DNA from 3 places in the Labrenzia sp. PHM005 genome. Region 2 is predicted to be linked to each of the others. Evidence: predicted binding sites of a transcription regulator. Region 2 holds the regulator's gene; each other region holds the start of a gene.

Region 1 (7,767 bases), 3.0 Mb from region 2:
ATGTTGGAATATGGTGCTCTAGGCGGCGGCTACTGCATGCTCTTCGGTGTGATTGCCGGGACGTGTGCACGGCTATGGTTCTTCATCCGGACCACCCGGTCACTCTGACCAGAAGTCGTGCAAAACAACGCCATCGATTAAGCTTCTGCGAGAAACTGTTCCGCTGTGACACCCAGTGTTTCCCGCATGTAAGAAATGGTCGGGATCAAGCCTTCATTGAGCGGGATTTTCGGTGCCCAGCCCAGCATCTGTTCGGCTGCCGTGATGTCCGGGCGGCGCTGGCGCGGATCGTCAATCGGCAAGGGCCGTTTGGTGAACGTGGAACAAGAACCAGAGATTTCGATTATCCGGCTGGCAAGTTCGCGCATGGTAAACTCATCCGGATTGCCAAGATTGATCGGGCCCTTCACCGTGTAGTCCGAGTTCATCAGCGCAATCAGGCCTGAAACAAGGTCGTCGACGAAGCAGAAGGACCGGGTCTGGTTGCCGTCGCCAAACAAAGTGATCGGTTCGTTTCGAAGCGCCTGACCAATAAAGTTGGTGACGACCCGGCCATCGTTCGGATGCATCCGCGGGCCATAGGTGTTGAAGATCCGCGCAATTTTGATCTGAATGCCGTGTTCCCGGTGGTAATCAAAGAACAGAGTTTCGGCGCACCGTTTGCCTTCGTCATAACATGAGCGGGGACCAATGGGATTAACATTGCCCCAATAGTCTTCCGTTTGCGGATGGACCGTAGGATCCCCGTAGACTTCACTGGTGGATGCCTGAAGAACCGGGACCTTCAAGCGTTTTGCAAGACCCAGCATGTTGATCGCCCCGAGTACCGAGGTTTTGGTCGTTTGAACAGGGTCGTGCTGATAGTGGATTGGCGATGCCGGGCAGGCCAGATTGTAGATTTCGTCGACTTCGACATAGAGCGGGAAGCAGATGTCGTGGCGCATGAAATCGAACCTGGGGTGCTGGTGCAAATGATCGATGTTGCGCTTGGTTCCAGTAAACAGATTATCGACGCACAGGACTTCATGCCCTTCAGCGATGAGGCGGTCAATCAAGTGTGACCCCAGAAAACCAGCTCCGCCGGTCACCAGGATCCTTTTCCTGCTTTCATATAGTCGCGCCATCAGCCGTACGTGTATGATTAATAGATAGTTAACCGCACACTAGGTGCATTGTCCGCCCATGAAAACCGGTTTCAATCCCTATGGTTAATGCTGTTGAGTTTTCCAAAAAAACAGTCGATCTGGGGTAGGTCTGCCAACCCACAAACATCAAACTGTCAGGTAAAAAAACGGTTGGAGCCGCAAACTGAATCTGTTGACCAATGCGGTCTCATGTGTTGCAGAATTTCGAGTCGCATCGTTCTCTACGACGGTCGAACCGAAGCAATCGGTAAATCTTCATTCTGAATAGGCGCTCTTTTTTAAAAGCGCACTCATAGACCCAAGCTACCTCGATGAGACAGTGATCATCTTCTGTGATTTCTAATCGGGAGCCCTCGAATTAGTATCGTTGTAACACACACAAATGCTGAACTGCCCCAGGAGTTTAAGCTGGCACTGGCTGCCCGCGGCTTAACTCGATTGTGGACACTTGTGGGATCAAAGCACAGCCTGTGCCATAGCACCTCTACTGCAATTTGCTTCGCAGCCAGTCGGTGATGAACTCCATTACGAGCACGATCACAAAGATCACCAGGATAATCGCCGACGCGTTCTTGTACTGGAATAGATCGAAGGCCGCCTTCAATTCCTGACCGATCCCACCAGCACCAACAAGACCGAGAACAACGGACGACCGGATAGCCTTTTCCAACGCAAACAGGGCGGTGTTGATCATTGATGGTGCGGCATCCGGCAATATTCCGCCCATGAGGATGGACACCTTGTTCGCGCCGATTGCTGCGAGCGCTTCCTGTGGCTCCTTGTCGGCGTCTTCCATGGCTTCCGCAAAAAAACGACCGCAAAACCCGATCGTGTCCACAACGATCGTCATGGTGCCCGCAACGGCGCCAAGCCCGACGGTTACCACAAACAAAAGCGCCCAAACCAGATCCGGAATAGTTCGAAGGAGAGAAATGATGGCTTTCACCAACCAGGATGCCGGACCGATGGGAGACACTTTTTTCGCTGCCAGCCATCCAATCGGAAGACTGAGAGCGATCCCGATGGCAGCACCCGCCAAGGCGATTTGAAACGTCTCGATCAGACGCAATCCCACCCGCGTCAGGAAATTGGCTTCCGTATTGGGCGGCCACATTCGATCGAGCAGATTGACCATACTCGGCAACCCATCCGCCAATTGACCTACGGAGGGTGCAACAGAGTTGATGGAACTCAGAACAATCGCGGCAACAACAAGGATCAGGACGAAGTTGATCGATGACATTCCCGAAAAACGGGACCGAAGGTCCGGGGACACACCACTCATTGGAATGTGTCCCGAAGGTCTTGGTCACAGACCTCACGCGAGGCTTTGTCAAACAGGATCTGCCCACTCTTCAAAGCCACGATCCGATCCGAATAAGCCGCAGCGTGTTCCATGTCATGGCTGGTGAAAAGCAAAGTAATCCCATGCGCCTGGGCAAGTTCGGAAAACAGACACATAACGTCTGCGCCAGACACCGGATCTAGGCTTGCCGCCGGTTCATCGGCAATGATCAGCCGCGGCCCGCGCACGATTGCGCGCGCAATTGCAACGCGCTGTTGCTGCCCTCCTGACAACGCATCGGCCCGGCTCCGCGCCCTGTCGGCCAGATTTACATCTTCAAGGGCAGACATGGCCTTCGCGCGCCAACTGGTGGGGGCCGTTGCCTGAGTGAACGCACGCCAACTGCCGGGCAAACCCAGCATGCCGTGGACAACGTTGCTCAGAACCGAGTGCCGTTTCACCAGACAGTGTTTTTGGAACACAAAACCGGTCTGCTTGCGCAATTGCGAGCGCTGCTCAGCGGTCGGCATGGAGCCAAAGGTTTCACCCAATGTTTGGACCGATCCCTCATTCACAGCATGCAGCCCGATAAGGCACTTTAACAAAGTTGATTTGCCGCTGCCGTTTGAGCCAATCAACGCGACCCGCTCGCCATGGCGAATGGTCAAGTCGACACCCTTCAGGACGGGGATCTGGCCATTCTTGTACTGTTTCTTAAGTGCCGACGTTGCAATCGCAACATCTTTGATATCGTTGAGAGGCGTGTGAAGCACCGCGCAGTCCTCAGGATTCTTGGTGTCAATTTCCGGTGCAAGACACAGCGAAAGCGCCGGAAAGGAGCGCGATCACCCGCGCTCCCGGTATCTTCCAGACGTGGTTAGTCACCAACGAATGAAGAGGTGTCGACACCAATGGTCTGATACATGTCGCGAACGTAGTTGTAGTTCTCATCGTTCACGCCGGTCAGGAAGAAGCCACCACCGTATTTTTGGTTGTCTTCGCCCTTCAGAACAGCAGCCATGAGAGCTCCGCTGTTTTCCAGAAATGCCGACTTGATTTTTTCCAAAGCATCCCGATCCATGTCTGGGCGAGCGACCAGGATGTCGTTCGGAAGATCACGGCCCCGGGCAATGACCTTGAAGGCTTCGCCAGGAAACGCATCGCGAATGCGGCGCAGGTGGCTGTCATTCATGCCAACGGCCTGCACATCGCCGCGGATCAGGGCTTCGATGGCCACGTTGCGGGAAATGATCTGCGGTGTGTAGTCAGTGCCGTAAGCAAGACCGAAATCTGCCAGAACCTGCGCCGGGCCAAGGTGCTGAGAGGTTGAACCGACACTGCCGAAGGTCACGGTCTTGCCTTTGAGGTCCTGCGGCCCGTCAATCTCACCTTCTGCCATCACCACGATCTGGGCGAAGTAGTTCGGGCGCTGCCAAGCGACAACGATTTCTGCGTTGGTCAGTTCCTTCATCACCACATATTCTGCCGGACCGGTCAGAACCAGATCGACCTTTTTCTGGTTTATGGACTCAACGGCAGACGTCCGGGAGCTGACCGGAAACAGTTCGATGTCCAAGCCTGTTGTGTCTTCCAGAGCCTTTTCAAAGGCAGAAAATTCCTGCTGCAGGGCTTCCAGGCCCTCGATGTCGGTGACCGCAAAACGAACAGGTTCGGCGGCAACAGGGAGCGCGAAAATCATTGCAGCTGCAGCAATGGCAGAACGAAGCATGTTGAATTCTCCAATGGCTATTCCTGTGTACACAGGAGTGTCATACAGCCTCCCTATAGATCTCCGTCGATAACGGTTTCATGACGCAGCCGCCCTATTGTTAAAATATTCGAGGAGCCGAAATTGACTTCCATAAGTATTTCTGGCGGCGACGCTTTGAAGAATGATGAATTCATTCATGAGCCGGTTAACATATGCTCAGGCGTATTCGTTGATTCATCAAACGATTTTGGGGAAACAGTTGACGCTTCGGACTGTTATGTCCTCCCGGGCATCATAGATGTACACGGGGATGCTTTTGAGCGGTCAATACAGCCGCGGCCGAATGTCGACTTCCCACTTCCAATTGCGCTTGCGGATGTTGACCGCCAACTGATCGCCAATGGCATCACCACCGCTTATCATGGACTGACTGTTTCCTGGGAACCGGGCTTGCGCAGCTATGAGGCCGCCGCCAATTTTCGGACGCACCTAAAAGCCCTGCGGGAGACTTTTGCCTCAGACATGCATCTGAACATCCGGTGGGAAACATTCGCACTGAACCATGTCAAGGACATGATTGACTGGGTCCAGGACGACCCCAAATCCATTCTGTCACTCAACGATCACACGACCGCCTATCTCGACTTGCCAAAAACCTCATCGAAGATCAGCCGGATGGCCGGCAGATCCGGCCTTTCAGAAGACCAGTGCAAGACCCTGATCAACCAGGTATGGGAACGGCGAAACGACGTCCCAGCTGCGATCGAAGCCATCTGCGCAGGAGCGCGGGATGCTGGCTGCTCCGTCTTCGCACATGACGAGTTAACCCCGGAAACCCGCACGGAACACCGCCGCCTGGGCGTCTCCGTTTCCGAGTTTCCAATGACAATTGCAACCGCCAAAAGCGCGGCCGAAGAAGGTGAACACGTTGTCTTGGGCGCCCCCAACATCGTACGCGGCGGCTCCCAGAACAACGCCATCGACGCAAGGGAGAGTGTGGCGTCCGGCCACTGCACCGTTCTGGCATCAGACTACTATTACCCAGCTCCATTGATCGCTGCGTTTAAACTGGTTGATGACGGTGTTCTGCCGCTGGAGAAGGCATGGAACCTGATCTCCAAAAACGCGGCAGAGGCGGCAAAACTGGCAGATCGTGGTGAGATTGCCGAAGGGATGCGGGCGGATTGCATTCTCGTGGACAAAAAGACCCGCAACATCCGAATAGTGATTGCCAATGGTCAGGTGAAATATACCTTCAATTCAGGTGATCCAAGCCACCGGGTGTGATGTGACTGATCTGGAATTGTTTCGAACCCTCGCGCGCGAACCCTATCGCGCCAAAGGCGAAAAAGCCATTTGGCTGCAGATATGTGACCGCCTTCAATTCGCGTACGAAAATGGCGAATTGGCACCTGGCATCAAGCTTCCCGGTGAAGTTCATCTTGCCGAAGTCTTTCAGGTCAGCCGGATCACCATCCGCCGGGCACTTTCCAAATTGCAGCAGGAAGGTCACCTTCACGCCAGAAAAGGTGTTGGCGTCTTTGTCCGCCAGAGACCTGAACGGTACGAAGTTGAAAGCAACATGAGGTTTGCCGATGGTTTCAAGGTCACTCCCGATCGGGTGACCACCGAGACATTGAACCTGACGCGCGGCGATGTCTCGTTTGAAGGCGGAGTTGCCCTTGATCTTCCGACCGGAAGCCAAGTTATCAAACTGCTCAGACGCCGCATACTCGATGGCGAGCCGATTTATCTGACAGCCAAGGAGTTCCCGGCAGCGAAGTTTCCGGACTTTGAAGCCGTCTACAACGAAACAGGTTCCGTTGCAGAGGTCTACAAAGCGCACGGTGTCGAGCGCTACGAACGCGCCGAAACACGAATTGCAGGCGGATTTGCAACGGTGCGGCAAGCAGAGGGGCTGAAACTCAGTCCGCGCACGCCTGTTTTGGAGGTGGTCGCGATCAATTGCGACCCAACCGGCACACCAATCGAATACAACGCTGGGTGCTGGCCACTCTCAAGCGTCGAAATCGTGTTTCCCGGCGCAGTCCCCGGTCTTTAAAGGCAACATGATAATCTGTTTCCTTTGATCTTCTGACAGCAACTTTTCATCCCACGGATCATACACTCGCTGATCAAGCTGATGTTTAAGAGCACTAATTGAGGCGGGAAGCTGACATTCCTTGCATTGGTTATGAGTGTCATGAAGCAAGATTCTATAAACAAGCGAAGTTAGCTAGTTCGTCGCGCAATCCAACGCATCAATACAGACACCCAAAAAGCTTTGGATGAGCCGCAGGTCTTTTTTATCTCGTGGGATAACGACACAGTCCCGGTACTCCTCGGGCATTTCGTGAACCGGTATCGCCACCAGTTCCTCTGACGGATACAGGCTGTTTTCCAGGAGCAACCCGACCCCAAGACCATGCAGCAAAGCTTCCTTGACCATCGGAAAGGTCGTGGTCTTCAAAATGCGCTGAAAGGTCAGATCGTGCTTTTTGATCTTTCGGTTTGCTACCCGCTGTGTCAACGATCCGTCCTCGGGCAAAACAAGTGTTTCGGTTTGAAGATCGACAAGCGAAAGCACTGGCTTTCTCGCCAGCCGGTGATCGGCCCGCATATGTACCATGTATTTGGATCGCCGGAGCTCATGGGTCACGAGCGCCGGGTTTTCCTGAGGTTCGGTGACAATCGCCATATCGACCTGACGCTCGTTCAAGAGTGTCATGGCTGTGGTCCAATCATACAGCGTGAAATCGATCTGAACCTTGGGATAGAGCTCTCCATACCGGGCAATTATGGGCATCGCAGGTCGGGGCGCGTTGGCGATCAATCGAATACTGCCGTCCGTTAGAGCGCTGTAGTCGTTCACTTTTTCCGTAACCAGTTGGTCCAGCGTCGCCAATCGGTCGGTGATTGAAAACAGCTCTATACCCGCACGCGTCAGCTCCAGACCGTCGCGGCGCCGAATAAACAGCTGGGTCCCCATTAGGCTTTCCAGTTTGGCAACATGCTGCGTTACAGACGACTGCGTCACATTGAGTGTCTGCGCAGCGCGGGAGAAACTGCGCTCCCGCGCCACATAGGTAAAAGCCTTGATTTGGTACGGACTGGGCGAAGCGTTCATGACAGTTCCATGTTGTCTGCATGAAACACGATAGCGCCCATTAGCAACGCTAATATTACGTCACAGATGGTTCAATCACGCTCGCTACGGTGATGGCAACTAGAGGGGCGATCATATGGCGGCCATTTCCTTAAAAGCGATCGAAAAGAGTTTCGGCGACACGTCAGTTCTTGAAGGGATCAATCTCGACATCGCGCCGGGAGAATTCCTGACGCTTGTCGGGCCATCTGGATGCGGGAAGTCGACCTTGCTCCGGATTCTGGCGGGACTTGAAGTGCCAAGTTCCGGTGACGTTCTGATCGACGGCCGCCAAGTCAATCAGGTACGCCCTGCTGACAGGAACCTCGCGATGGTCTTCCAGTCCTATGCGCTCTATCCGCATTTGACTGTCGGCCAGAACATGATGACGCCGTTGCGGCTCCGGGACTTGTCGTTTGCCGAACGGCTTCCTTTTGCCGGCCCGCTGCTCGCAAAGTCCAAGTACAAGGCGCTTTGGGCG
Region 2 (7,767 bases):
GCCTCCATCAGAGCTGCGACACGCTCTGCATCAAACGTCGCGCAAGCTCGGATAGCATCGGGCGTTTCGAAGTCGACAACGAGCATCGACACCGGACCTTCGGTCTGGGTTTGCAGTGTGAAACGGCCATCGAACTTGAGAGACGTTCCAAGCAGGCTCGTCAGAACAATAGCTTCGGCCAGAAGGCGAGAAACCGGCTCCGGGTAATCATGCCGGTCCAGGATCTTCTGCAAGATCGGCCCAAGCGCAACGCTGCGCCCGCGCACATCCAGTTCTTCCACGGCAAAGGGCCGGACAGCGTCCAGCCCTGCGGGCTTGATGCCCAGTTCTTCAAGATTTAGTGCCACTTTGGCTTCGCCTTAAGCTGCGCCGAAACACCAGGCCAGAATGCCCTTTTGAGCATGGAGCCGGTTTTCGGCTTCGTCAAACACGACAGAGTTTGGACCGTCCATGACCTCGTTGGTGACTTCTTCACCCCGGTGCGCCGGCAGGCAATGCATGAAGAGCGCATCTCCATTTGCCTCCGCCATCAGCCGCTCGTTGACCTGGTAGGCGCTGAGCAGGTTGTGACGGCTCTCCGCATCATCATCGCCCATGGACACCCAGCAGTCGGTGATGACACAGTCGGTCCCTTTGACAGCCTCATATGGGTCGTCGGTCACCACAATGGAACCACCCTTTTGACGGGCTGCATCAATCAGCTCCTGAGGCGGGGCCAATTCGCTTGGTGTCGCAATGCGCATTTCAAAGTCCAGGCGCGGGGCCGCATGAACCCAAGACGCCAGAACGTTGTTGCTGTCGCCGGTCCAGGCAATGCTTTTGCCGGAAATGCCCCCACGATGTTCTTCGAACGTCATGATGTCGGCCATGATCTGGCAAGGATGCGAGATCTTGGTCAAACCATTGATCACGGGAACGGTCGCGTTTTCAGCCAGTTCGTTCAAATCATTGTGGTCCAAGATCCGGATCATAATGCCGTCGACGAAGCGGGACAGGACACGCGCGGTATCAGCGATCGTCTCGCCGCGTCCAAGCTGCATTTCAGCGCCGGTCAGCATCAAGGTCTCACCGCCGAGCTCGCGCATACCAACATCGAACGAAATACGGGTCCGGGTCGACGGCTGTTCGAAGATCATTGCCAGGACCTTGCCCGCAAGCGGGCCCTCGCCACGGCGGATGCCGTTGCGCTCGGCTTTGATCTTTTTGCCTGCCTCGAGGATGGTGCGCAGTTCGCTGCCATCAAACTCGGTCAAATCCAGAAAGTTTCTGAATGCTCCACTCGCGGTCATTCGGCCGCTCCTTCAAAAAGCTTCTTCTCCAGGGCAACGGCCGCCTCTTCCAGGCGTTCAACAGCCACCGCAATCTCGTCTTCAGTGATGGTCAAAGGCGGGAGAATGCGCACGACGTTGTCGCCAGCTGGCACGGCCAGAAGACCTGCGTCGCGGGCAGCCCCAACATATTCGCCGACCGGGGCCACGCATTTGATGCCAAGCATCAAGCCGCTGCCGCGAACAGAGTCAAACACCTTGGGATGGCTGTCGACCAATCCGGAGAGTTTCTGCTTGAAGGACAGCCCTTTTTGCTGAACTTCTTCCAGAAAGCCTTCTGACAAGACAACATCCAAAACCGCATTGCCAACGGCCATCGCCAACGGATTGCCGCCGAACGTTGTGCCATGGGTTCCCGGCGCCAGCGCGGATGCAGCTTCCTCGGTTGCCAGACAGGCCCCCATTGGAAAGCCGCTGCCAATTCCCTTGGCAACTGCCATCAAATCCGGTTCTACACCGGTCCATTGATGCGCAAAGAGCTTGCCTGTCCGGCCAACGCCCGTCTGGATCTCGTCAAAGATCAAAAGAGCGCCGGTTTCGTCACACAGCTTGCGCAGCGCGCGCAGGAATTCGAAATCGATCTCGCGGATGCCGCCTTCGCCTTGAATAGGTTCAATCGCAATAGCAGCGGTCTGCGGGCCAACGATTGCTTTTAACGCCTCAAGGTCGCCATTCGGCACCTGATCAAAACCCGGCGCCTTTGGGCCAAACCCTTCCAGGTATTTTTCCTGGCCGCCGGCTGCGATGGTACCCAGCGTCCGGCCGTGGAACGCGCCTTCAAAAGTGATGATTTGATAGCGGTCCGGCTCGTTCCGGTCATAGTGATACCGGCGGGCGCATTTGATCGCCGCTTCCATGGCCTCTGCCCCGGAATTCACAAACAGAACCTTGTCAGCAAAGGTCGCGTCTGCAAGCCGCTGCGCGAGGCGCGCACCATCCGGCATCTGATGCAGATTGGAAATGTGCCAAAGCTTGGATGCTTGGTCCTGCAGTGTCTTGACCAAATGAGGATGGCCATGCCCAAGCGAATTCACCGCAATTCCGGACCCGCAGTCGAGAAATCGTCGGCCGTCACTCGCAATCAGCCAGACACCTTCCCCGTGATCGAAAGACAAGTTCGATCTTGCGTAGTTTCCAAAAAGCGCGGACGCGGACATAACCTCTTACTTCTCCTCTAGCCTGTGCACGGCGCGTTGATTTCCGCTCAATCGCCAATGACAGGTCGCAACCACAATGGGCTAAAAACGCAACATGCCGCCCAAAAGGCGGCACGTTGCCGGAACCTTATACACCGGCAGGCCTATGGCGTGTCAATGGAAATGGCTGAAACCGGGGCCCGGATCAGATTATGTAAAAGTCTCAATGACCTCGCATCTTTTGGGGAAAAGTCCGTTCATCCCCAACTGACTGCAGCCTGAGTGTTGCTTCACAAATTAACGTTATTGTAACCTTTAGCCAATCAGACACGACATCTCGTCTGGCGTATCAACTAGAGGCACAAGATATGCCATAGCGGACATGCGAGCGCGTGTCCACATTCGAGATTTTGGCCAAACACTGGCCTTGGCAAGGGGTGCGGTTATGAGTTGGACGAACGAACGGGTTGAGCTTTTGAAAAAGCTCTGGGGCGAAGGATTGAGCGCCAGCCAGATCGCTGGCGAGCTCGGCGGAGTAACCCGGAACGCAGTTATTGGTAAGGTGCACCGTCTTGGCCTGTCCGGCCGGGCGAAGTCATCCACACCAAGCACAAAGCCGCGCCGCGCACGGACTGCAAGCCCGACAGCGCAGGCAACCCCGAAGAAACCACAGGCCCAGCCGCAGACCCATGGATCTGCCGCTCTGAAGATGGATCCGACCCCTGCACCTGTTGCTGAGATCCGCCCGGAAGCTGAGCCGATTGCCGAGTTGGTGCCGATTTCCAAACGCGCAACCATCCTGACGCTCACCGAGCGGACCTGCAAATGGCCAATCGGTGACCCGGCAACAGACGACTTCTACTTCTGCGGACGCCAGTCCGATGCGGGTGTTCCTTACTGCGCGCATCACTGCAAGATCGCCTATCAGCCGATTGCTGACCGCCGCCGCGGCGCAAACAAGGCTGTTGCTCAAGCATCGTAAAACTCCGCAAGTACAGCACATCGACTTTAAAGCCCGCTTCACCAGCGGGCTTTTTTTTGTTTTTGTTGCAACATGTTCAAAATACTACTTCAAACCGCAAAACAAATAATTCTCCCAGAAAATCGTTTTCATCAAGCCAACTAAATAAATTCGGCACGCCTCATCAAATCATCGACTCTCACATATAATAAAATACACCCCAAAACTAATTCACTTCATTAACTATATAATTCATCTCAATATTTTACTTTGTATTTGTGATGTGAATTACAGCCTTTGCACGATTTCGCGGCTACTCATGAAGGCCTGGCGCCGATCGCCCCCCTGCGCTTGTCCGACGCTTCAAATGTGTTTGTGGACCCGACTTGGGAACGGAGGTCAGCCCAAACTGTTTTGCCTGGAGACATAAGATGAAATCCATTTGGAAATTAGGCCTTGCCGCCACACTTGCCCTCTCCGCTTCATCAGCACTTGCGGAAGACCGAAGTGTTGCCCTTATCCTGGATGCCTCCGGCAGTATGAACGGCCACCTCACCGACGGTACTGTCAAAATCAATGCTGCCAAGAATGCCGTGCGAAACCTCGTCGGTCAGATCCCTGACAGCGTGCGGCTGTCCTTTCGCGCCTATGGACACCAGCACCACCGCAGCAAACACAATTGCACTGACACACAGATGCTGGTTCCTTTCGGCCGCGCGCCAGATGTTCGCGCCGGTGTGGTGAACACATCGGATGGTCTAAAAGCCCAAGGCTATACGCCCATTACCCATGTTCTTGGATTGGCCGCCGACGACCTGAAACCGGAAAACGGCAAGCGGGCCATCGTTCTCGTCTCAGACGGCAAGGAAACCTGCGAAGGCGATCCCTGCCTGCTTGCCAAGAAACTAGCGGAAGCCGATACGGATCTGACCATCCATACAGTTGGCTTTGGTGTCGATCCGCAGGCGCGGCTGCAGTTGCAATGCATCGCGGATGCCGCCCGTGGCACCTACTATGACGCCAACTCTGCCGTGGACCTTGCGAAAACCATGGAAGAGGCGGTAGAGGCTACCGCTGAGCCGGAAATCCAGGATGAAGTGATCACAATCACCCTTCCCGAGGCGCAGGAAGGAACGCTGGAAATCATCGCCCCCTATTTCAACGAAGTGGTTGATGCCGAAACGGGCGAGCAGGTTGCCGTGCTCACAGATAGCACCCCGTCCAAAGTTCTCCCGGCTGGGATCTACAACATCAAATTCGGCAAGACCCAATGGCTGAAAAGCGTTGCTGTTCGAGCCGATGAAACCACAACAATAGAACCGGGCCGGCTCAGGGTCGAAGGCCCCTATTTCAATGATGTCCTGGATCCAGAAACCGGGGAGATTATAGAAAAAGCCACCAAGCATCACGCTGACTTCCCACTTTTGGCAGGCCTATATGATGTGGCCTTCGGCAAAGCCCTTTGGAAGAATGTTGTTGTCAACGAAGGTGAGACGACTGTTCTGAATCCGGGCCGCCTGAAAATCAAAAACCCTTACTTCCATGATGTTCTGGATCCGGCGACCGGTCAGGCTTTGCTGAAGCTGACGAAGTCAAATGACGAACTTCCCCTCCCGCCTGGTACCTATGACGTGCGGTTTGGCAAAAAACTCTGGCGCGGCATCAAATTGACCGAAGGCGAAACCGTGACATTGGATCCGGCCCTGGTTCGTATGGCGGAGCCCTATTTTAACCGGATCCTGGATCAGGATACGGGTGAAGAAGTGGAGAAATTCACCCGGGACCGGACGACGATCCCGTTAGCGCCGGGCACCTACACTGTCATGTTCGGCAAAGCCGCCTGGAAAGACTTCACGGTTGAAGCTGGTGATGATCTGCGGATCAATCCGGGCCGCATCAAAATCGAAGGCAAGAAGTTTTACATCAAGGTTTTCGATGAAGCCGGGACGGAAGTCATAAAGCTGACTGAGGGCACCAACGATATTCCGTTTCCGCCGGGCAAATACAGGCTCGATGTCGGCGGACAAGAAGTACCGGTGACACTGATCGAAGGCAAACGGCTTGTACTGAAACTTCAGTAAGTTTCATTGCCTGCAAAAGACGGAGGCCTGCCGCAAGTTCCGGCAGGCCTCTACAATTATCTTAGGCAGCAGCAAATTGGTCGTTGAAGGAATAACCCGCACCGCGCACGGTGCGGATCGGGTCCTTGGCTTTGCCCTTGTTCAGCGCCTTGCGCAACCGGCCGACATGTACATCGACAGTCCGCTCATCCACATAGACATCGTGGCCCCAAACGCCATCAAGCAGCTGCTCGCGCGAGAACACCCGCCCGGGGGACGTCATCAAAAACTCTAGAAGACGGAATTCGGTCGGCCCGAGGTGAATTTCCTTGGTGCTGCGGCGAACCCGGTGTGTTTCGCGGTCAAGCTCAATATCGCCGGACCGAAGCATCGTAGAAACCACTTCCGGGCTCGCCCGGCGCAAGATCGCCCGGACACGGGCCATCAGCTCGGGAACGGAAAACGGTTTGACGACGTAGTCATCAGCGCCTGTTGAAAGCCCTCGGATGCGCTCGGCTTCTTCCCCACGTGCCGTCAGCATGATGACCGGCAGACGTTCAGTATCTTCACGGGCGCGCAGCCGCCGACACAGCTCGATGCCGGAAAGACCCGGCAGCATCCAATCCAGCAACAGGAGATCGGGCTGGCTTTCGCGCAGGCGGATTTCTGCTTCATCACCGCGGACACAAGTCTCCACGGCATAACCTTCAGCTTCCAGATTGTATCGCAACAGAAGGCTTAGCGGTTCTTCGTCTTCGACGATGAGCACCTTCGGCATGAATTCTCGCTCCAATTCCACCAGCCGGCGCTTTACGCCGGCCTCAACTTCTGCAGTGCAGCCACCTAAAGGCCACCCCGCTTCAACCGTTAAACGGCTCCAGTTTCGTCAATCTTGGTCCGCTCTTCCGGCAAACGCTCACCTGTCACCATGAAGTAGACGTTTTCGGCAATGTTGGTGGCATGATCACCGATGCGCTCAATGTTCTTTGCGCAGAACAGGAGATGGACGCATTCGGTGATGACCCGCGGGTCTTCCATCATGTAGGTGAGCAGTTCGCGAAACAGCGACGTATAGATCGCATCGACTTCGGCATCGGCTTCCTGAACCTGACGCGCCGCCTCAGCGTCGCGCCGGGTGTAGGCATCGAGCACCTTCTTCAGTTGGCTCAGCGCCAATTCCGTCATGTGCTCAACACCGATTGCCAGCTTCTTACTCTGAAGATCGCTATCAATGGCGATTGCACGTTTTGCGACGTTTTTGGCAAGATCGCCAACGCGTTCCAGATCATGGGCAATTCGGCTTGCCGCGGTGATTTCGCGCAAGTCCTGCCCCATCGGCTGACGCCGCACGATCATGGCAATCAGATCTTCTTCAACGTCCTGATGCAGGGAATCCAACCGGGCATCTTCGGAAACCACTTTCCTGGCCAAGTCGGTATCTCCGGAAACCAAAGCTGAGACTGCATCGGCAAACGCTTTTTCTGCAAGCCCGCCCATTTCGGCAATCCGGCCGGCCATGGCGTTCAATTCGTCATCATAGGCCGTGACTATGTGTTCAGACATCCTGTGCCCTTTCGAAACTTGTGCAACCCGGTCAGCCGAAGCGGCCGGTGATGTAATCTTGAGTGCGTTTGTCCGACGGATTGGTGAAGATGTCCTGTGTTGGACCTTCCTCAACCAGAACGCCGAGATGGAAAAACGCAGTGCGCTGGGATACGCGGGCGGCCTGCTGCATGGAGTGGGTCACGATAACAATCGTATAGTTTTCCCGCAGCTCATCGATCAGCTCCTCAACCTTCGCCGTCGCGATCGGATCAAGTGCCGAGCAGGGCTCATCCATCAGGATGACTTCCGGGCTCACCGCAATCGCGCGCGCAATGCACAGCCGCTGCTGCTGACCGCCGGACATGCCGGTGCCCGGCTCGTTTAAACGGTCCTTGACCTCATTCCAAAGCCCGGCCTTTTGCAGGCTAGAGCTGACGATCTCATCGAGCTCATCCCGGTTTCGGGCCAGTCCATGGATCCGCGGACCATAGGCGATGTTGTCGTAGATCGATTTCGGGAACGGGTTCGGCTTCTGAAACACCATTCCAACCTTGGCGCGCAGCTGCACCGGATCGACCTTTGGATCGTAGATGTCTTCGCCATCAATCTTGATGGAGCCTTCAACGCGGCAGATGTCGATCGTGTCGTTCATCCGGTTGATGGTGCGCAAGAAAGTCGACTTGCCACAACCTGACGGGCCAATAAAGGCGGTCACTGATCGAGGCTGGATTTCCAGG
Region 3 (7,767 bases), 1.8 Mb from region 2:
TGCGCTGCTGTGTACGCTGACGTCGGTTGCCGGTGGAGTATTGGGCTATTTGATCGGCATGTTCCTGTTTGAGCAGGTGGCCGAGCCGATTCTCGCGTTCTATGGCAAGATGCATTACGTCGCCGAATTCAAATCCATCTTTGCTGAGTGGGGCTGGTGGTTCGTCTTCATCGCCGGTTTGACGCCATTTCCCTACAAGGTGATCACAATTGCATCGGGGGCAGCCGGTCTCAGTTTGCCGGTTTTTGTTGCGGCAAGCATAGTGTCCCGCGGTCTGCGGTTTTTCATAGTGTCCGGCTTGCTCTATTTCTTTGGCCCGCCGATCAAGGATTTCATTGAAAGGCGTCTGGGCCTTATGTTCACCCTTTTTGTGGTGCTCTTGGTCGGCGGATTTGTTCTGCTGAAGTTTATTTGAGGAACGAGAACAGAATGTCGAGCGAACGAATGGCTCAAGGATTGACTGCTTTGCTGCTTGCGGGCGGCCTGGTGGTGATCGCGACTGCCTGGGGATACCAGCTGATCGGCGGTTATGTGCCTTGCAAACTTTGCCTGGAACAGCGTGTTCCTTATTACATTGGTCTGCCAATGGCGGCGCTCGGGTTGCTCTTATTGTTCAGCGGCCGCAATGGCTTGGCAGCTCTGGTTCTCCTGGGTGTCGCTGTGGTGTTTGCCTATGGCGCCGGGCTTGGCATTTACCAAGCGGGGGCCGAATGGCAGTTCTGGGATGGCCCTAATGACTGCGGCGGCGGCAGTGCGGCGCCAGCATCGGCTGCAAACATGCTGCAGGCCCTGCAGTCCACCCGGGTGGTCAGCTGCACCGAAGCAAGCTGGCGTATGTTTGGCTTGTCGTTTGCCGGCTGGAATGCGGTTGCTTCAGCCGGTCTCGCTCTGCTTGCGCTTCTGGCGGCGGGCGTTTTGAAATTGCGTGGCAGCATGGCAAAGTCTCCGGCATGAGCGGATCAAAACACCACCAGGACAAACGGCGCGACGACGCGCTGAAAGCGATCGACCGGGTTCAGAGCGAAAGCGAAACCGTTGGCACATCGTCTTTTGTGCGCATGGCGGAACGCGCCAAAGACCATATGAGCGCCGCGGACAAAGACGACGACGATCATATTGAGGTATGGGGCACCCGCATCGGCCGGGGCCTTGGTCTGATTTTCGCTGTTTGTCTGGTGATTTACCTCGTAGTCACCTACCTTTAAGTGGTGTGACCTAGAGTCAGTGCGGAAATTTTGGCTCCTGTGAGCCTGGAACAAGAATTATGGCTTCTATCCACCCGATCAGCCGCAGTCACTGGTCTGATCTCAAAGCGCCGGACCTGAAAGCATTTGAGGCGATGGCCAGCGAGACACTGGCAACCTTGCCGGATGATCTTCTGCTGCGCTGTGGGAATCTGCAGATCCAGCTTGCCGAATATGCGCCCGACGATGTGCTTGATGCCCTGTCGATTGAGGATCCGCACGACCTTCTAGGCTTGTTTGAAGGACTGGGCTTGAACGAGGGCGAAGATCTTTCGCACACCGGGCAGATGCCAAACCGGATCTGGCTGTTCCGCCGTCCAATCCTTGATTATTGGGCAGCGATGGACGAGACACTCGGTGAGGTGGTCGCTCATGTATTGATCCACGAGATCGGCCACCATTTCGGCTTAAGCGACCAGGACATGGAACGCATTGAGGCCGCAGCCGACCGGTAAGGGACTGGCTACGGCCTCAACAATCAAAAGCGGTTCGCCTTAACCGGCAGCTTCCGTTTTGGCGCGCTCGATTGATTCCAGGATCATCCGCTTGGCAGCTTCAGCGCCTTCAACACCGGTGATCTTCACCCATTTGCCCGGCTCCAGATCTTTGTAGTGTTCGAAGAAGTGCTTCACTTGTTCGATGGTGATCTGCGGCAGGTCGGTGATGTCCGAGACGTTGTCATAGCGTTTGGTGATCTTGTGGCTCGGAACCGCAATGACCTTTTCGTCCTGGCCGGATTCATCTTCCATCAAGAGAACGCCGATCGGACGGCAGTTCATAATGGCACCTGGTACCACCGGGCGCTGGTTGACCACGACAACGTCGATCGGATCACCATCGCCGCACAAGGTGTGCGGAACAAAGCCGTAGTTGCCCGGATAGCGCATCGGTGTGTAGAGGAAGCGGTCGACATACATCGCACCGGCATCCTTATCCATTTCATATTTGATCGGTTCGCCACCGACCGGGACCTCAACGATAACGTTGATATCTTCCGGCGGGTTGTTGCCAATCGGCACGGCGTCTATACGCATCTCTCTACTCCTAAAGGATCGTCGCGCCGTCTATCGCAATCCGCTGGCAGAAGTTCAAGTCTTTAGTTTTGCATTGCACCTAATTGATGACCGTGGCTGAATGGCTCCAGTTTCAGGTTAATCGATTGCGATTGGGACTAAGTCTATGAAGCGTTCAGTTCTTTTACTTCTGGCATTGGGCCTAATCATAACCGCAGGCAGCAAGTCGGCGCACACGGCAGAAATCACCAGCGTCTACACCAAGATTGATCTTGAGGCTTGTCAGCTCCTCAGTGCGCCTTCTGATGAAGATGCTACGATCGGCGGCACCTGGATGTGTGCTGGTTATCAAGGCCAGCCGGTTATGGTTGCCGAAGGTGACTTGCGGATGTTTGTGTCATTTGGACCCGATGCGGGCAACGAGCCGGCTGCAGTCCAAACTTTGCCGCGGTTCAATACCATTAATGAGACATTGGAGTGGCGGCTGCGCGGCGGTGTGCCCTTTGCAACGATCTTGCGCTGGTTTCCGAGCAAGGACGATGGAAGCCAAGGCAGTGTCTTGATCGTCACGCAGTTACTGCCGGGGGGCGGCACATGTCAGATCGCTCGTATTGATGCCCAGGCCAACAAAAACGCCAATGTGATGGCCCGGCAAGCGGCCGACACTCTCGCTGGTCAGTTCAATTGCAGCGCCCCGCCAACCGTCTTGGGAAATCCTGGAAGCCTGGCGCAATAATCTCTGATGGATGACGTCAGGTGTTGCGGTTCGGCCAGACATAAATCGACAGCTCCAATCGCCGGCCTCCAACCCGGTGCCAAGATTTGCCAGACAACTGGCCGCCGATCGCTTGGTAAAACGCTTTTGCTGGATCATTGTCGCTTAGGACCTGAACAGCAATGCCGGAGGCTCTCCGGTCTGCGAAGATCTTCTGAACATGCTCAAAAAGCCGACGGCCAAAGCCGAGACCTTGATATTCCGGCTTTAGGTAAAGCTCGTAGATTTCACCGTCCATTTTGGTGTTACGCAACCGGCAAGGCCCATAGGTCGCATAGCCAGCTGGCACATCGGCAATCGCCAGGATTTTGACATTGACGCCCCGGGCAAGCGCACCGCGCCACCAACTTTCTCCGCGTCGTGAAATCATTCGTTGGAGTTCGAGGCCATGCAACACACCGCGATAGGCTCCGAGCCAGGCTTCATTGTGAATACCGGCCAGGGCTTTGCAATCCGCGGTTCTCGCCGCGCGCAGATCGATCAAATCGGTGGTCATCGTAGGAAAAAGGATACAACAAGCCATCCTAATAGGAAGGAAAAACCGAAGTTCAAAAGAACCAAGAATGGACTGAGCTGCTGATATGAAAAGGGCCGGCGTTTGGCCGGCCCTTCAGTTGCCTTGATGTTTGACTCAAAAAATCCGGCAGATCTGAGTTCGCCACGGGGGGCTGGGGGGCTATTGCATACCGCGGCGCCCGCAGATCGTACCCATCAAGGTATGATCTTAATATGGGTATGTATTTTGGCTGGCCAAGGGCTGGAATGCGGCGAAATCATGAAATTTTCTGTATTCTTTTTGGAAAAGTTACGCTACGGCAGAAATTGATTGATCTGACCTGAATTAAACTGAAATTCCGCTGAATTTGATCTTTCTGCAGCCTCGGACTTGCAAATCGGGGCAGACAGGCAGCATCATAACACTGAGATGACACACCCGCCGGGATCTTATCGGCCTTTTTACAGGGTGTCGTCCGGAGCAAAAGGAGGCGGAATGAGCGAAGCCGACGAAAGCGCGTCCCAGCGCAGCGGGAGCTTGAGCCCTCTGGTACATGGGCACAAAGCTCCTCCACCCAAACCGGTGGTGTCCTTCAACCGGCGCGAACTTGACACGATCTTGCGGCTCTACGGCCGGATGGTTGCTGATGGAGAATGGCGGGACTACGCCATCGACATATTGAAAGACCGGGCCGTATTTTCAGTTTTCCGGCGCTCGTCCGAGATGCCACTTTACCGCATCGAAAAAGATCCGAAACTGGCGCGCCGCCAAGGGGCTTACTCGATCATTGCAGCGGGCGGTATGATTTTAAAACGCGGGCATGACCTTGCTCAGGTGCTCCGCGTTCTGGAAAAGAAAAAACACCTGCGGGTCGTCGACGCCTGATCTGGCTAATCGTCAAGCCTGAGCTCTAATTAAGCCTTTGGCGCTCGGCTGGATAAAGTGCGTTCTGCAAATAGTGAGGAACGCAGAATTGGCGGTCGAGTGTTAACTGATTTGCCTCCAGCCATTTCGACACGAGTTCGATGAGCCGTTCCGGATCCTTTTGATAAAGGGCGCGGCAAAGTTCCATATCGAGCTGACTTTTGGGGCTGTTCTGCGGGACTTCATTCATCGGTCATTTCACCGTTACAGTTTGACAACAGCTAGTGCCCCATTTTTTCATGTGCGGTGCAGTGCTGACAGGAAATAATCAGTATAGAGCTGGCCCGGTTCATAATTCTCAGTTATGGCCATGAAATTTGCCCGCAGGACGGAAAAGTGCCAACACAAAACACAAAAGGCCTGCACTGACAAAGACGGCAGGCAAACCAAATTGCGGTGCCAGATAACCGCCTGCAACCGGGCCGATGCCTTGACCAAGCGAGATTAGAAAAAACGTCAGCCCAAATCCGATGGAAGGCGTGTTGCGGAAGATCCGCATGCTCCACATTCCAAATAATGCTGTCGTGATGATGAAGCCGGCCCCGAAACTGGCAGCAGAATAGTAGATTCCAGACGGAATACTCGCAGCTACAGGCAGGGTTGCGATCGCTCCGCCAATCAGGATCAGCAAAAGGCCGTAACTGGAACGCAAGCCCCACCGGTTAACCAGACCTCCGGCAAAACAACCGGTGATCCCTGCGGTGCCCAATACAATCCAAAATACCACAGCCGCCGCTGGGTTATCGGTTATCGCTAATAAGAGATCTACTGCGTAGGTCCAATAAATAGCTGTGACGACGCCGAACAACAAAGCGGCGGCAAAAAGAGGCCTCGCGGCGGGATTGAGCAGTTCTGATATCGGGACGCCTGACATTTTTCCGTGTTTAGGGCTGTTTCGCGGCAGGATCATCATGTTCCAGATCGTGAAAAGGCCGGCGAGACCAGCAAAAATCAACCAGGCCAGCCGCCAGTCTTCACTCGCAAGAAGTGCCAGGGGTCCGGCCAAAGCGACCCCAAACCCGGTTCCTGAATTTATCCAGGCGTAAATCGCGTTTTGCCGCCTGGTTTCGATGTGATGGACGATAACATCTGAAAAAGGCGGATAAGCAAGACCGGGACTCATACCGGCAACAAAAACTCCGATTGCTAGGATTTCAGGACTTTGTGAGAGCCCGATCAGGGTCATTCCCGCGGTTGCCGAAAGCCCGCCGAGAAAAATTGGCAGGCGCGGCCCAACCATTGTTGAAAGCCAGGACCCGGCAAAAGTGGCAATCAGATATCCTGCATAGGATAATCCGGCGATAAGGCCGATGGTTTCCGTTGAAAGCGCAAATTCTTGCCGGATTTCCGGCAAGAAAAGGCCGAAGCAATAGCGGGCGAGCCCGTAAGTGGCAGCGACGATTGCCAAACCAGCAGCAGTCAGACCCAGGAGATTCGGTGGCTGGGTTTTAGTTTCGGCGGGAAAGTTGGAAGTGAAGTGTTTCGTCACCGCTTGTCGCCTCGCAAAGGATTTTAAAATGGCCGTTTAGCGCCCGGTAGTGACGGTACTGTTCAGGTGTCAGCTTCAGGCAAAAGTTGGAAACGTGCAAGTTTCTTTGTCTGGTTGTGGTTGCGTATTCTTCCGCCAAAATAGCGGCTTGGGCTATTTGGCCATCATGAAATTGGACAGGCAATAAAAAGAAACGATTCAGACTTGGGGTTTTTGTGCAGATCGCTTTTTCAAATGCGATTCGGGAAAACCTCAACATGGCGGGATGACTGTAAAAACAGCTTATCCGGTCTTGATGTGACTGTATGAGTAGTTGGCTTTCGGCCAAGAGATAATCACCTGGCCGTGCGATTGTCCGGAGCCATTCATTCACGACTGATGGATCATCATTGCCTTCCTGAAATCCAAGCATGGTAATCAGCGCTGGGGTTTCAGACCCAACTTGAAGTTCTGGCATCTGGAACTCTTCAAAGGCACTGGTAACAAATGTCAGAGGCGTTCCATTAAGAACCTGCTCTAAGACCGGCCTCATATGCTCAGCGGATTTTGGATTGATATCGACCGCAATATACTGATCGATCTTAACGTTCATTTCTTGTAGCGTTTTCAGTATGTAAGCGGTCTTGATTGGTTCAGGTCCAAGTTCAACATAGGTGAATGGCCGGGCGCTTGCCGTTTGGGCGATTTGGGAACAAATCTCCAAAAGAGCCTGCCGGAATGAATTGCCGCTGTTCGTGGCCTTTCCAAGCGAGTTGGAGGCCAGACCTTGTTCATTCAGTTGCCGCATAAGATCGAACACTTCGAACAAGTGATCCGAAGATTCACTGCCGGAGGCTTTTTCAGCATATTTTTCCCGATTTTCCTGAGTGAGGATCCGATCCGTACTGAACTCTGTATGCAGGGAAATTGCGGCTCGAACTCTTTCGCAAAGCGGTGGCAAAACAATTGCCGGAGTTTCCAGATCGGACTGTGGCGCAGAATAAGCTAACGACATTTGGAACCTTTTGGGCTTTGGATTACATCCTCCCGTAATAGGGGATTATGCCCATGCAGCTAAATTTATAATTGCAACTTCGTATAATATAATTTTATATTCAACCATAGATAGTGTTGTTGATTTTTGTTTCCCTTTTGTAGGTGGGGTTGGTGGGGTAAATGACTGCCGGACGATTTGACATCGAGCTTCTAGAGGCTTTTGTGGCCGTCGCCGATACTGGGAGTGTTACGCGTGCAGGGGCGCTCATCAACCGAACACAGCCTTGCGTGAGTTCTCAGCTGCGCCGGCTGGAAGACCGAATAGGGCGCCAACTCATAGAGCGGACGTCGCGCATCATGGTTCTGACGCCACATGGCCGCATATTGTATGATCACGCCGCTCAAATTCTGAAATCCCACGAAGAAGCCCGCATGCGTCTGTCTGCGCCAGAGCTTACCGGAAAAGTGCATGTCGGTTTGCCTGAGTGGTTTGCAACAAGCAGATTGCAATCGTTGTTCTGCAGCTTCGTGAGGGTTCATTCAAACGTAAAGCTGGAATTGACGGTGGCAGACAGCGCGACGCTGCATGAGCGGCTGGCGGCCAATGAAATCAATTTGGCGATTGCCCTTGTGCAATCAGGTTCCGCGGAAGCAAATGCTTGTGTCGAGGAGCTGCTTTACTGGGTGGCCAGTGAGGATTGCGTTTTGTCCGACCCGTTGCCGTTGATCTTGTTTCCTGAGCCGTGCCCCTTCCGCCAATTCGTTTTTACATCATTGGAAGCCGCTGGGCGGCGCTGGTATGAGCAAATTACCACGACCAGCGTTGCGGCTGCACAAATGGCAATCCTCTC

What was found. The regulator PhoB, encoded in region 2, activates phosphate uptake and scavenging genes when phosphate is short. The targets are predictions, from matches to a motif close to TGTCATNNANCTGTCAT.
Region 1: a site for PhoB is predicted at 4,229-4,245, ahead of FJ695_RS10990 (alpha-D-ribose 1-methylphosphonate 5-triphosphate diphosphatase). Genes of this name have one in related genera too.
Region 3: a site for PhoB is predicted at 3,947-3,963, ahead of FJ695_RS05945 (DUF2794 domain-containing protein). Genes of this name have one in related genera too.

The regions. Positions count from the first base shown of each region.
Region 1 covers NZ_CP041191.1:2,432,613-2,440,379, reverse strand. The annotation lists gene FJ695_RS11015 (lipopolysaccharide biosynthesis protein) at 1-108, shown strand, start outside; gene FJ695_RS11010 (UDP-glucuronic acid decarboxylase family protein) at 138-1,124, opposite strand; gene phnE (phosphonate ABC transporter, permease protein PhnE) at 1,630-2,430, opposite strand; gene FJ695_RS11000 (phosphonate ABC transporter ATP-binding protein) at 2,427-3,203, opposite strand; gene FJ695_RS10995 (PhnD/SsuA/transferrin family substrate-binding protein) at 3,308-4,159, opposite strand; gene FJ695_RS10990 (alpha-D-ribose 1-methylphosphonate 5-triphosphate diphosphatase) at 4,283-5,428, shown strand; gene phnF (phosphonate metabolism transcriptional regulator PhnF) at 5,430-6,203, shown strand; gene FJ695_RS10980 (LysR family transcriptional regulator) at 6,378-7,268, opposite strand; gene FJ695_RS10975 (ABC transporter ATP-binding protein) at 7,384-7,767, shown strand, end outside.
Region 2 covers NZ_CP041191.1:5,635,840-5,643,606, forward strand. The annotation lists gene FJ695_RS25465 (Hsp33 family molecular chaperone) at 1-347, opposite strand, end outside; gene argF (ornithine carbamoyltransferase) at 360-1,289, opposite strand; gene FJ695_RS25475 (aspartate aminotransferase family protein) at 1,286-2,485, opposite strand; gene FJ695_RS25480 (GcrA family cell cycle regulator) at 2,910-3,446, shown strand; gene FJ695_RS25485 (VWA domain-containing protein) at 3,857-5,506, shown strand; gene phoB (phosphate regulon transcriptional regulator PhoB) at 5,568-6,263, opposite strand; gene phoU (phosphate signaling complex protein PhoU) at 6,353-7,048, opposite strand; gene pstB (phosphate ABC transporter ATP-binding protein PstB) at 7,080-7,767, opposite strand, start outside.
Region 3 covers NZ_CP041191.1:1,313,418-1,321,184, forward strand. The annotation lists gene FJ695_RS05910 (YqaA family protein) at 1-415, shown strand, start outside; gene FJ695_RS05915 (disulfide bond formation protein B) at 430-954, shown strand; gene FJ695_RS05920 (hypothetical protein) at 951-1,205, shown strand; gene FJ695_RS05925 (metallopeptidase family protein) at 1,265-1,699, shown strand; gene ppa (inorganic diphosphatase) at 1,739-2,278, opposite strand; gene FJ695_RS05935 (hypothetical protein) at 2,424-2,993, shown strand; gene FJ695_RS05940 (GNAT family N-acetyltransferase) at 3,010-3,528, opposite strand; gene FJ695_RS05945 (DUF2794 domain-containing protein) at 4,024-4,413, shown strand; gene FJ695_RS05950 (MFS transporter) at 4,751-5,941, opposite strand; gene FJ695_RS05955 (L-histidine N(alpha)-methyltransferase) at 5,901-6,644, opposite strand; gene FJ695_RS05960 (LysR family transcriptional regulator) at 7,097-7,767, shown strand, end outside.